Regions from separate parts of the Thiorhodovibrio winogradskyi genome, predicted to be linked through region 3. Evidence: predicted binding sites of a transcription regulator. Region 3 holds the regulator's gene; each other region holds the start of a gene.
What was found. Region 3 encodes sigma-54, which starts transcription at its own class of promoters, with help from an activator protein. Its sites were predicted from a motif close to TGGCANGNTNCNTGCTT; they were not measured.
Positions count from the first base shown of each region.

Region 1 (3,392 bases), 2.0 Mb from region 3:
AACAGCAGTTCGATGAGGCGCACGATTTCTACTTCCTCCATGTCAAAGGCACCGACTCGGCGGGCGAGGATGGCGATGTGACCGGTGGCGGTGATCGAAGCGGTCGACCAGCGTAAGTTCGGGGCCTAGCGATCAACCGCGGGCGCCGATGGAATTGCTGTCAAGCCTGGGGCCGGAGGCGCGGCGATGAATCGCCTCGCCGAACGTCGCATCAATCCATCCTGCGCATCGGCGCCATCCCGGTGCCGATCGACAGCCAGATCGGCGAGCGCGACCTGGCCCATTCGACGACACTGATCGGCTGGTGCTGCCACTGCCGCTGCATCACGTCTATCCGTTCTCGCTCGATGTGAGGATGGCGTGCATTTGAATCGCTTGAAATTCATGCATCGCTTGAAACGCAGCGCTTTTCAGGGAAACGGCGGTGATCCGCGCGCATCCGGCCCAAGCACCATGAGTTCGGGGTGGCGTCGGTTGATCCGCTCCTCGATCCGCGGCGCCTCGGCCTCCGGCAGATCCGCGACGACCAGGAGTTCGCCACCACGCAGGGCCTCCTGCTGGGCGGATAGCGGAAGATTGGCGCCACGGTTGCGTCGCAGCCACCAGCCGCCGCCGATGGCGGCGGCGATGGCGACCAGCGCCAGCACCGCGGATGGCTCCAGGACCCGCGGCGGCAACAGCGAGACCGCCAACATCAGCGCCGCGCCGACGAGTGCACCGCGCAGTCCCGCGCTTGAATCCGTTTGCCAGCGCCTGGCGTCGACCGGCAGTCCGCCTGGGATCTGTTTGCCGATCAAAGTGAAAGCACCGGGAGAGACCCCGTCAGCGATCAGCTCTTCAACTAAACGCCGACCGTTTTGTGGATCGCGGGCGCGAATATAGATGCGGATCGCCATCATTATCCTCCGAGACTCATGGTGTGAAAGGCTGCGGCGCGCGCAGCTAATCCTGTCATCCCGTCTTCTGTTCTCCCGTCTCCTTAGGCAGCCTGCAAGCAACCGTGATCACTGGAGAAACCGGGGAAGACCGGGGCAGGATCCGCGCTGAGGCTTGGATCAGGGCGTCTCCGCGCTGCTCAGCAGGCTTGGCGACATCGGATCCTCGACCTTGCCGCTGATGATCTCGGTCGCCGTCACCTCACCGTCATAGTAGGCGCTGTTTGCATCCGCGTCCCAGAAGACATCCGAGACGCTGGCGGCGAAGTCGCCGTAGAGTCCCTCGGTAGCGGACCAGACGACCACGTCGGCACCTTTGCCAATTGAGGTCTGCTGGCGCTCGGAATCCTCGGCGACCGTGTAGCCGGCGTCCGAGTTGAGCGCAAAATTGTGCATATCGCCAAAGCTTTGCAGAAGATCACCCGACATGATCATGAAGGCCACCGGGCCAACCTCGACGCCCAATGCAGCGCCAATCTCAATAGTGCCGACATTGTAGAAGGCCGGCGCGGACCATTCGCCGTCATGCTTGGCGATGAGCACGCCCTGACCGCCGGCGCCGCCCACAATCAGCGCGGCCCGAGCATAATCGGGAATCAGCAAGATCGCCTTGGCCTGACCGAGCAGGTCGCCAGCCTGGGGGTCGGACTTGATCTTCTGGACGAGGTCCGCTGCCTTCCGAACCCTTTCCTTGGCGTTCTTCAGCTCGTCCGAGGTCGATGCTTCGGTAGCCCGGGCGCTGGCGGATTGATCATCTGATTGCCCGTCTTCGGCGGCGAGCGCTTCAGCAGTGAGCAATGATCCGCTCAAAATCAGTGACAGGGTCATGCCAATCAATGGAGTGATGTAGTGGCTCATGGATGAACTCCTCTGGTGATCGAGTGTGAAGCCGTGAAGCGGCATGATGATCGGGAGTTCCGCGCCAGCAATGCTCGCTGTGATGCACGCGAGTCCCGACTCATCGCTCAACGCAGATGCATCGAACGTGCCACCTGCCTCTCGGACCCCCGTGCAATCCCGCTTGCAACCCGGACTGCCGACCCCCGGCAGCCGTTGCATCCGAATCATTGACCGCCGACGGACCATCACAGTCGCGGGAATGGCACAGCCGCGGGGATGGGACTTAACCCCTATCGCTGCCCTGGTGCATAGCCGCCATGATCGGTTAAAAACCCCCAGAGTGATGCCAATTTCGTGCCCCTGACCGGCCAGCGAAACGGCAAGCCCTGAGATGCCCGACGCAATCCCCAAACCGCTGCACTTGCTCACCTGGGCTAATCCGCCGACTTAGGGGCAAATACCCCAGTGCTCAGGAGCAAATACCCCGGCAACATCTCTGATCTCTCGTTGGTCAGGCATGCGCGTTCGCCCATTGACCATTGCCTCAGCCGGCTCCGTTTCTGCCACGAATTCGCGGCGCCGCGAGCGATGACACCGCAGCGAGAGGCGCCGGACAACAACGGACCATGGGGTAGGCCCGAAACATGCAGCGGAAACATGCAGCGGATGCTTGAGACACCCGATTCCGCTGTGGGCGCTGACAGAGAGCATCGCGCCGCAGAGTCCAGACGCCATGAGGAGGTAAGCCGATGACGGACGATCTTCGAGGCCATGTGGCCCTAATCACTGGAGCGACCGACGGCATCGGCCGGCTAACGGCCTCGCGCCTGAGCGCGCGGCGCGCGACCGTGCTGGTGCACGGGCGCAGCCGCGATAAGGTGGATGCCGTGGTCGCCGAGATCGAAGGCAAAGGCGGCAAGGCGCGGGGCTTGGTCGCCGATCTGGCTGCGGCCGGACGGGTGCGCGCGCTGGCCGGCGAGGTGCTCGAGGCAACGCCCCAGCTCGATATCCTGATCAACAATGCCGGTGTCGGCGATCCGGGCGGGCCACGCCGCGAGAGCGACGACGGCTACGAGCTGCACTTCGCGGTGAACACTCTGGCGCCGGTGGTGCTGACCCGGCTCCTGGCCGGTCGGCTCGCGGAAAGGGCCCCGGATACTTACCAGGATACCTCCCAGGATAAGGGCGGCGCGCGGGTGGTGATGGTCGCGTCCGCCGCCCAGGCCGAGATCGATTTCGACAACCTGATGCTGACCCGTGGTTATGACGGCAAGCGCGCCTACGCTCAGAGCAAGCTGGCCCTGATCATGGCCACGATGGAGCTGGCCGAGGAGCTGAAGTCACAAGGCGTCACCGTCAACGCGCTCCATCCCGGCACCCTGCTCAACACCAAGATGGTCCGGCAGGGCTTCGGCAGCGCGCTGGGACCGGCCGACGCAGGCGCCGAGGCCGAAGAGCACCTGGCAACGGCGCCGATGCTCGCCGATATCACCGGCGCCTATTTCGACCGCATGGATCAGGCCGAGCCCGAAGTCCAGGCCGGCGACGGCGAGGCGCGCCGGCGGCTGATGGCGCTGATCGACCAACTCGCTGAAGCAGTCTGACGAGGACCCCTGC
Region 1 covers NZ_CP121472.1:3,723,947-3,727,338, forward strand. The annotation lists gene Thiowin_RS17060 (alkaline phosphatase family protein) at 1-116, shown strand, start outside; gene Thiowin_RS17065 (hypothetical protein) at 411-899, opposite strand; gene Thiowin_RS17070 (lipid-binding SYLF domain-containing protein) at 1,056-1,793, opposite strand; gene Thiowin_RS17075 (SDR family NAD(P)-dependent oxidoreductase) at 2,525-3,379, shown strand.
Region 1: the regulator sigma-54 is predicted to act here: its motif matches at 1,910-1,926, upstream of Thiowin_RS17070 (lipid-binding SYLF domain-containing protein).

Region 2 (3,392 bases), 1.6 Mb from region 3:
GGCAAGACCGGCCAGCACTACGGCATCGAGCATGCGCGCCATTACATCGAGAGCTGTCTGGAGCTGGAGTCACTGAGCGATCAGCCGCCGCCCGCCCAGGATGTCGATCTTTTTCATACCGTGGCCCAGGTCAAGATCGCGACTGGGGTGAAATTCGGTTTTCCCCCGCGTGCTGCCGATCTCCTCTTGTCGCCCGAGCTTGAGCAGTTTAACTTCCGCGAGCTTGCCCCTGGTACGCCCTTTGCCCGCTTGCGTTCCGCCCAAGCGGCCGCCTTCGATGTGCGTGATGAAAACGGCCAGGATGTCGGCGCGCGCTTCTTTGAGCTCAGGGATGGTGAGCTGCGCCTGCGCATCCCCGCCATGCCCTCGATGCTCACCCGCGACGAGCGGGTCATTCGCCAGGACTGTCTGTGCTACCTGATGGAGCGCCACGACATCGGCGTCTGATGGCGATGGCTCGCCGCCGGTGTTGAGACCACTCTGGCACGGGGTCGATGCGGGTGTGAAACCGGCATCATGGGCGGCAACAGAAGAGGTCCAAACAATCAGGAAATCCGTCACATGGAACACGAAAAAAATCCCCTGAGTGACCGCATTGATGCACTGCACGCCGTACTGGAGTCAGGCTCGGTCAAAAAAGCCCAGCGCATGCTCAATGCGCTGCATCCGGCCGAGATTGGTCATGTGATCGAATCCCTGCCGCCGCCTCAGCGCCAGCTGGTATGGGAGCTGATTGACCCCGGTGTCGAGGGCGAGGCGCTGCTCTATCTGCACGACGATGTGCGCGATGACATCCTCAGCCGCATGAGCTCGGACCGCATCCTGGCCGCGGCCGAGGGGCTGGACTCCGACGACCTGGCCGCGCTGATTCGTGACCTTCCTGGCACCATTACCTGGGAGGTGCTCAACAGCCTGGACCAGCAGCGCCGCGAGCGTCTGGAGATTTCTCTGGCCTATCCAGAGGACAGCGCTGGGGCCCTGGTCAACAGCGATACCGTCAGTGTGCGCCCCGAGGTGACGCTCGACGTGGTGATGCGCTTTCTGCGCCGCTACAAGGACGGCTTGCCGAATCTCACCGATCATTTGATCGTGGTGAATCGTGGCGGGCGTTACCTGGGCATTCTCTATTTGAGCCATTTGCTCACGCACGATCCGGATGAGTCAGTCGCCGAGGCCATGACCCTGGATGTGCCACCCATCCTGGCGAGCACCAGTGCCCGCGAGGTGGCCAAACGCTTCGAGGCGCACGACCTGGTCTCGGCTCCGGTCATCGATGATCAGGGGCAGGTGCTCGGGCGCATTACGGTTGATGACGTGATGGACCTGATTCGCGAGGAAGCCGAGCACCAGTTCATGGGGCAGGCGGGTTTGAGCGAGACCGAGGATATGTTCGCCCCGGTGCTGCTCAGCGCCCGGCGTCGCGCGCTTTGGCTGGGGGTGAACTTGCTCACGGCTTTTCTGGCCGCCTGGGTGATTGGCCGCTTCGAGGCCACCATCGAGCAGATCGTCGCGCTGGCGGTTTTGATGCCGGTGGTTGCCAGCATGGGTGGCATCGCCGGCACTCAGACGCTCACGCTTGCCATCCGCGGCATCGCCATTGGTCAGCTCTCGGTCAAAAACATCCGCTGGCTGCTCGGCAAGGAAATGGCCGTGGCGTTGTTGAATGGCCTGATCTGGTCCCTGGTGGTGGCAGGTGTCGCCTTTATGTGGTTTGGTAGTGGTGACATTGCACTCATCATCGCTGTGGCCATCGCCTTGAATCTGCTCGTTGCTACCTTCACCGGTGCGCTCTTGCCGCTGATGCTGCGGCGCTTCGGCATCGACCCGGCGCTGGCAGGTGGCGTGATTTTGACCACGGTCACCGATGTGGTGGGGTTCATGGCCTTTTTGGGATTGGCGACAATCTTTTTGCTGTAGTGGGTCTGAATCGATTTTGCAGCCAAGCCGACAAGAGCACCGGTTGGGCTGTCGCAAAGAGCGCAAATGACGCCGCGTGGGCATCCATTCTCCCTGATTTTGCGGTTTTTTCTTGATTAGGCATGCCTTTTGCTTTGGTCTTTTCTGCCAGAGGTGTTTTCGCTCCTCTGGGGTGACGCCGCACGTTGAGCCTCAGGCCAGCGCAGGCGACTCAAAGGCGATATCCGTGCTCCGGGCTCTGTTGGAGGGCTCCAGAATGACCAGCAATCCGTTTGAGGCTCTTGCGGCGATCGCGCCGAGCATCGCGCCTGCTGCCGTTCGCATCAACGACACCACCCTGCGTGATGGCGAGCAATCCGCCGGGGTGGCCTTTTCGCTCGATGAAAAGCTGGCGATCGCGCGTGGACTCGATGCCCTTGGCGTGCCGGAACTGGAAATCGGCATCCCAGCCATGGGTGAGGAAGAACGCGCCTCCATCGCGGCGGTCGCCGAGCTTGGGCTGAATGCGCGACTCATGGTCTGGGCGCGCATGGTCGAGCAAGATATCGCTGTCAGTCGCGATTTGCCGGTCGATTTGATCGATCTGTCGATTCCGGTATCGGATCAGCAGATCGCGCGCAAGCTTGGTCGCGACCGTGCCTGGGTGCTCAAACAAATTCGCACCCAGGTGCCGCGGGCGCTGGACGCGGGTTTTCAGGTGGGCGTTGGCTTTGAGGACGCCTCGCGCGCGGACCCCGAGTTTCTGCGCCAGGTGGTTGAGACCGCGCAAACCGCCGGCGCCAGGCGAGTGCGTTATGCCGATACCCTCGGCGTGATGGATCCCTTCGGCGTTTTCGCTGCCATCAGCGATCTGCGCGCCCATTGCGACTGCGAGATTGAAATGCACGCCCATGACGACCTCGGCATGGCCACGGCCAATACCCTGGCGGCCGTGCGGGGCGGGGCCACCCATGTCAATACAACTGTTCATGGCCTGGGTGAGCGCGCGGGCAATGCCGCGCTCGAGGAAGTGGTGATCGGCTTGAAGCATGTCCATGGCTGCGCGACTGGCATCGATCTGACCCATTTCGAGAGCCTGTCTGAATTGGTGGCCAGCGCCTCGGGCCGGCCAGTCGCCTGGCAGAAAAGTCTGATTGGCGCCGGGGCTTTCACCCACGAGGCCGGTATCCATGTCGATGGGCTGATGAAAGACCCGCGCAACTATCAGGGCATTGATCCGGCCGAGCTTGGCCGTGCTCATCGTCTGGTGTTGGGCAAGCATTCCGGCCGCCACGCGCTCTGCCGCGCCTATGCCGAGCAGCTGAATACTTCCTTGAGCGCAGAGCAGGCAGCCTGTCTGCTGATGCGTGTGCGCCGTTTCGTGACGGAAAACAAGCGCTCGCCCGAGACGGGCGATCTGCGCGCTTTTCTCTCGGAGATAGACCCCGGCGCCGGTGGCAGCCTGCGCTTGCAATAGAGCGCGCCCCCGGCGCCTT
Region 2 covers NZ_CP121472.1:4,217,022-4,220,413, reverse strand. The annotation lists gene Thiowin_RS19225 (M14 family metallopeptidase) at 1-447, shown strand, start outside; gene mgtE (magnesium transporter) at 562-1,917, shown strand; gene nifV (homocitrate synthase) at 2,174-3,373, shown strand.
Region 2: the regulator sigma-54 is predicted to act here: its motif matches at 2,036-2,052, upstream of nifV (homocitrate synthase).

Region 3 (3,392 bases):
CGCCATGACCGAGGCCGGTGCTGCCGAGGCGTTCGCGCTCGAGCAGGCGATCAAACACTGCCTCGCGGCTGAGCTGGGGCTGCTCGGCGACCAGCAGCTCGGCCAGGGTTTCCAGCAGCCGCTTTTTGCTGCTGATGCTGGCCCCGGCGAGCACTCGGTGCTCGACGATGAGTTGCGGGGGAAACATGTGCGCTGGCTCTCCGGTGGAGTAAAGAAAAACCGGAGCCGGCATGACCGGCTCCGGTACCTGGTCATCAGTGAATGATGTCGGTCCGCTTGTGGTGGGACACTTGATAGGACGCTTGATAGGACAGGTGATAGGACAGGGGGGGCAGGCGCCGCCTTTGACCTCAGTCCTCCTCGAGCGCATCCGCTGCCGCCTCGTCGGTGGCGGCCAGTTCGGCGCTAGCCGCCTTGGCCCCGGGCGCGCGATGACTTTGGCGCTTTTCCTTGTGCTTGAGTACCTGGCGGTCGAGTTTGTCGATGAGCCCATCGATGGCGGCGTACATATCCTCGTGCGTGGCATCGGCATGGACATTGGCGCCATTGACGAGCAGCGTGGCTTCTGCCTTCTGGCGAAGCTTCTCGACGCTCAGGATGACGTTGGCATTGATGACATGGTCAAAGTGGCGCTCGAGGCGGGAAAATTTATTATCGACATAGTCCTTGAGTGGTTCGGTAATGTCGACATGATGCCCCGTGAGCTTGATTTGCATAGGTGATGACTCCTGGATGGTCGAACGCGGCGAAAAGCCGATGCAATGGCCGATGCAATAACAGGGTGGGATTTGACCACAAAAGGGCCGGAAGATGAAAACCCGACTGTCATGCGAGCCGCTTGCGCTCGTTCGAGGGCGGGATGCCCATGGCTTCGCGGTATTTGGCGACTGTTCGTCGTGCCACCTTAATGCCCTGATCCGACAGGATCTCGGCGATTTTATTGTCACTCAGTGGTTTGTTGGCCGTCTCCGCGGCGACCAACTTGCGGATAAAGGCGCGGATGGCAGTCGATGAACACTCGCCCCCTGAAGTCGTGTTGACGTGACTCGAGAAGAAATATTTAAACTCGAAAGTTCCCCTGGGGGTGTGCATGTACTTTTGCGTGGTCACGCGCGAGACGGTGGATTCATGCAGCTCCAACGACTCGGCGATGTCGCGCAGCACCAACGGGCGCATGGCCTCTTCGCCAAAATCGAAAAAGTCTTGCTGCAGCTCGACGATTTTAGTTGCCACGCGCAGGACGGTGTCATTGCGGCTGAGCAGGCTCTTGATAAACCACTGCGCTTCCTGCAGATGGGATTTCAGGCATTGATTGTCCTCGGCCTTGTCGGCACGCCGAATGAGCTGTCTGTAGCTCTCGTTCACGCGGATGCGCGGTGTGCTGTCCGGATTGAGCTCCACCCTCCAGCGGCCGTGGCGGCGGCGCACCAGCACATCGGGCTTGATGTACTCCGGTTGCACCTCGGTCACGGCCGAGCCTGGGCGCGGATTCAGGGAGCGGATCAGCGTCAGTGCCTGGCCCAAGGCGTCATCGTCGAGCTTGGTGCCGCGGCGCATGGCGTCCAGATCATTGCGCGCAAGGGCGTCGAAATGGTGCTCGCAGATGCGCAGCGCATGGTCGCGTCGAGGCTGGTTATCGGCCAGCTGGCGCAGTTGCAGGATCAGGCATTCGCGCAGATCGCGCGCCGCTAGCCCTGGCGGGTCGAAGCTCTGAATGCGATGCAGCACCGCCTCGATCTCGTCCTGCTCGAGTTCCGGGTCATTGAGAATCTCCGGCAGTTCGCTCAGATCCAGGCGCAGGTAGCCGTCGGCGTCGATGGCATCGATCAGCGCCTCGGCCACGGCCTGGTCGCGGGCGCCGAAACGGGTCAGATTGAGCTGCCAGGCGATATGATCGTGAAGGGTTTGCGGGCGCGAGCGCTGGGCGAAGAGGTCAAAATCATTGCCATCGCCGGACTGGGAGCCGGATTGGGCGCTGGCTTGAGCACCGCTGCTTGGCATGGAATCGAAGGTATCGGCAAGGGAATCGGCCGCGGTATCGGCAAAGGTATCCGTCCATTCGCTGTCGGTGGGCAGCTCGTTGGGCATGTCCTCGCGCTCCGGGCGCAGCGAACCATCGAGCCTGGCCTCCTCGAGACGCAGGGCGCTGGCCTCGTCCTGGTTGCGGCGATCTTCCCGAGTGCCTGGTTCCGGCAGGTCGTCATCGGCGTTCTCGAGCATCAGGTTGGACTCGAGCGCCTGTTGGATTTCCTGCTGGAGATCCAGGGTCGAGAGCTGCAGGAGCCTGATGGCCTGCTGCAGCTGCGGCGTCATCGTCAGCTGCTGGCCGAGGCGCAGTTGAATGCTTTGCTTCATCGCGAGGGCTTCAACTGACAGCGGGCAGGCAAGGTGACGGACAAGGTGGCCGGCAGCGGAACTTCGACGGGATGGGCATGGATGGCAATGTTGGAATGGCGAATGTAAATTGCATGGGGCAATTTTGATTGTAGCTGATCTTGGCCAACTCGATGCAAAGTCGGGGGCTCGGTCCTGGTGTCTGAATGTCAGAGAAAAGAGCGCTAGAGAACAAATCGTGCCCGTCATGGAGCGCAATTTGATGGGTCCAGGAGCTGATCACAGCCGAAAATGCTCGCCAAGATAGACGGCGCGTACCTGGGTATTGTCGAGCAAAACCGAGGGCGCGCCCTCGGCAATCACCTGGCCGTCGTTGATGATGTAGGCGCGATCGCAGATGTCGAGCGTTTCCCGCACATTGTGGTCGGTCACCAGCACGCCGATGCCGCGCTTGCGCAGATGGGTGATGATGTTTTTGATATCGACCACGGCAATGGGGTCAACACCGGCAAAGGGCTCGTCGAGCAACATGATTTTTGGCTCGACGGCAAGAGCGCGGGCAATTTCCAGTCGCCGGCGCTCGCCCCCCGACAGACTGAGGGCGAGGGATTGGGCAATGTGCGCGATGCCAAGCTCATCGAGCAACGCCTCGCAAGACTGGCGGCGCTGGTTGTCGTTGAGGTCAGGGCGGGTTTCGAGCACCGCCATCAGGTTGTCCGCGGCACTCAGTTTGCGAAATACCGATGGTTCCTGGGCCAGATAGCTCAGGCCGCGGCGGGCGCGCGCGTGCATGGGCGCGAGGGTCACATCCTCGCCAGCGAGCAGAATGCGTCCGGCATCGGCGCCTACCAGGCCGACGATCATGTAGAAGCTGGTAGTCTTGCCGGCGCCATTGGGACCAAGCAAACCGACCACCTCGCCGGCGCTCACGGCAATATCGACACCATCGACCACCCGGCGACGGCGATAGCTCTTTGCCAGACCTTTGGCCTGCAGCGCCAGAGTGTCCTGAGTGCGGGGGGCGGCAGTCATTCCTTTGGCGTGATGGTGATCTTGAC
Region 3 covers NZ_CP121472.1:291,687-295,078, reverse strand. The annotation lists gene Thiowin_RS01525 (PTS sugar transporter subunit IIA) at 1-232, opposite strand, end outside; gene hpf (ribosome hibernation-promoting factor, HPF/YfiA family) at 351-716, opposite strand; gene Thiowin_RS01515 (RNA polymerase factor sigma-54) at 826-2,355, opposite strand; gene lptB (LPS export ABC transporter ATP-binding protein) at 2,614-3,366, opposite strand; gene lptA (lipopolysaccharide transport periplasmic protein LptA) at 3,363-3,392, opposite strand, start outside.

Region 4 (3,392 bases), 500 kb from region 3:
GATACAGCATCTCAAAGGGATAGGTGTCGCGAAACCAGGAGGTTTCGTTCGTGGTCATGGCATCAATGACGCGCGACTTGAGCTTGGGTTGCGCCGAACCACGCAGAGCGCGCAGCAACTCCTCGACGCTGGCAAAGCCAAATTCATCAAGCAACCTCGACAGGCGGCTTGAAACCAGGTACTGGCGGTTGGAGCCAAGCACCAGCCCACAGCATTCGCTCAGAAAGCGGGAAAAATCAGTGTAGTCCTGCGGATCAATCACGTTTGTCTGGCACTTTGGTTTGGCACTTTATCCCTGTGTTTGGCACTTTAATCCTTGGCGTTTCTGTCTGGCGCCTTTTGTGTTTGGCACTATATTGTTAGGCACCTATGTCTGCCGGGCGACTCTTCACTCGGCACCGCGCGGTCCAAGATCGCGCCCGGCCAGCCCCTCATGCCTCGTGGGTTTGTTGATCACGAGTATATTTCAAGACGGCGGCGGCAAGTTCATCCGGGTCGAATTTTGGTAGAAAATGATCGGCGCCGGCGCGCTTGACCAAATCGGCATTGAACTGGCCGCTGAGTGACGAATGGAGGATGACGTTCAGCGCGCTTAAATGCTTATTTTCGCGAATTTTCCGCGTCAGCGTGTAGCCGTCCATACGCGGCATTTCAATATCGGAAATCACCAGCGCGATCTGCTCGCGCACGGGCTGCGACGGATCCAGGGCCTCAAGGTACTCCAATGCCGCGTGCCCATCAGAGCGTGCCTCGACCGCGAAGCCGAGATCGGCAACGCTGCGCTCTATCTGCCGCCGGGCCACCATGGAGTCATCAACGACCAGCACACGTACCCCACCTCCACCTTGGATCTTCTCCGCCTGATGCTTCAGCTCCGATGAAATCTCACGCGTTAGCGGATTGACCTGCACAAACACCCGCTCAACATCAATGATTTCAACCCAGCGGCTGTCGATTTCGGTTACCGCGACCAGAAAACTCTCACGTTCCGTTCCGCGTGGCGGGGGCTTCACTTTTTCCCAACTCACGTTCACGATACGATCCACATCCGAGACCCAGAAGCCCTGCACTGAGCGGTTGAACTCAGTCACTATGACTTTGGCGTCTTGGTCCGGGGCGATCTTTTGCGCGCCAAACCCGATGGCCCGCGCCAGATCGATAATGGACACCGTCTTGCCGCGAATATTGGCGACACCGCACACAATGGCCGCGGAGCCTGGCAATTGGCGCAACTCGGGCTTGGCGATGACCTCGCGCACCTTAAAGACATTGATACCAAAACTCTGGGTGCTACCGAGATGAAAGAGCAGCAGCTCCATCCGGTTCTGCCCGACCATCTGCGTACGTTGATCGATATCGTCAATAAATTGACTCATTACACCTCCCAAGGCGCAACACTGATCGCGCCGTGATCCTTTAAAGGATGATAGCCTAAAAGCGACATCCTAGCTTAAGCACTGGTCCGCGCAGGGCTTGCGCTGTGCCTGCTTGATTCAGCCGCCCGACCAGGACCCGAGACGCATGACGAGATGGGTTGACAACGCCAACCTGGTCTCTGTTTTGCTTCTCACTCGGGTAACAGAACAGAATCCGGCCTCCCAGGTTTCCAGCTCCAGATATCTGGCCTGACGCTACCATTGACAGAGCCCGAGGCACCCATTGAACGGCCGGAGTCACACATTCGCCCGGAGGCTAAAGATGCTGACATTTCACGACAGAGTTAAGCGCCTGATATCCACTCAGCAGCCCGATTGGCTGCCCACTTGGAAAAACCTGCCTGGCCAGCTGTGCTTGTTCATCGGCGCGGCCATCCTCAACCACTGCATCATCGCCCAAGTAGGAGCTGCAGGCCTCCCCACCGCCGAGGAGATTGAGCCTGTCACCAATATTCAACGCGCGGCCAAGACCTTTCTTTATCGCCATGCCGGCGGAGAGCGCGGCGCCAGTGTAAAAATCATTGTCGACCCTATTGACCCACGCCTGCGTCTAAAACTCTGCGAGCATGATCTGCAGACCAGCCTGGCGCCGGGAGCGCGCAAAACGGGTAACACCAGCGTAAAAATCCAGTGCCAGGGACCGGTGCGCTGGTCGCTGTTCGTTTCCGCCCGGGTTGAACGCTTTGGCGACGTCCTCGTGGCCGCCAGCCCCATCAGCCGGGGTCGCTTGATTACCCCGGCGGATGTCAAACTCGAGCGGCGCGAGACCGGAGGAATTCTCACCGGCTATTTTGAAGACCTGAGCGATGCCGTTGGCATGCAGGCGCGCCGCTCAGTGCGCCCGGGCACGGTACTGAATGACTCACATCTGAAAACGCCGCTCTGGGTCGAGCGCGGCCAACTCGTGCAACTCCTGTCCGAGACCACCGGCATTCGTGTCAGCATGAGCGGCGAGGCGCTCGAGGATGGCGGCGCGGGAGACCGCATCCGCGTGCGCAACAGATCAAGCCAGCGGGAGTTGGAAGGCGTGATTCAATCTCCAGGAGTGGTGCGAGTTCCGATGTAGGAGCTTCAATCCGCCGTGCTGATGAAGCCAGGATGCCCATACTATGCCCCACAGAGTTTTTCAGTTCCCCCCGCCCTTGCCGTTAGGCTAAGATTCGGCAGAAGGCGCTGTCGTTTTGATCGCATGATGACCGATGGACATCAAAAACCTGGGAATTAACAAGGGACGGGCGGAGCGACCCGGGGCAAAACCCGCATCGCAAACCGCCAGTTCCGCTCGAACCAGTTCCGCTCGAACCAGTTCCGCCCTTAAGAGCGGCGGCGCGGGCAGCGCAGCGGCTCAAGCCGGTACCGCGAACCAGGGCGAGTCCATTGAGCTCACGGCCATTGCACGCGCACTGAGCGCAGCCCAGAGCGATGCTGCAAGCCCGCCGTTCGATGCCAAGCGGGTGCAGGAGATTCGCGACGCCATTGCCGAAGGCCGCTATCCAATCGACAACCGCCGCCTGGCGGACAAACTGATCGAACTTGAGGGACTGCTCGACTAAACCGCCGCGGCGAGCCACCCAAAGCCGTGGACGCCAGCTGCCAGCCTGGGCCGCGGAGATGATGGAAGTATCAGCATGACACAGCATCACACCTTTGCGCAGGCATTGGAGCAGGCGATTGAACTCACCGGCCAACTCGAGACATTGCTGCTTGAAGAAACCGCGGCCCTCGACGGGCGCGACCCCGAGCGTTTGCAAATCCTGGTGGAAAACAAACAACGGGTCATTGAGCGGATTGCAGGAGCGACCGCAAGCTTGCAGCACTTCGTTGAAGAGGCTGGCCAGACCTTTACACCCGATGGCATGGACGTTTTTTTGCGTGCAACTAACTTGGCCCGGGAGGAAAGGCAGACTTACACTCAGCAATGGAAACGCCTGCGCGCATTGGCCGCCAGTTGTGAAC
Region 4 covers NZ_CP121472.1:5,265,713-5,269,104, forward strand. The annotation lists gene Thiowin_RS24105 (CheR family methyltransferase) at 1-262, opposite strand, end outside; gene Thiowin_RS24110 (chemotaxis protein) at 432-1,376, opposite strand; gene flgA (flagellar basal body P-ring formation chaperone FlgA) at 1,699-2,502, shown strand; gene flgM (flagellar biosynthesis anti-sigma factor FlgM) at 2,636-2,989, shown strand; gene Thiowin_RS24125 (flagella synthesis protein FlgN) at 3,065-3,392, shown strand, end outside.
Region 4: the regulator sigma-54 is predicted to act here: its motif matches at 1,474-1,490, upstream of flgA (flagellar basal body P-ring formation chaperone FlgA).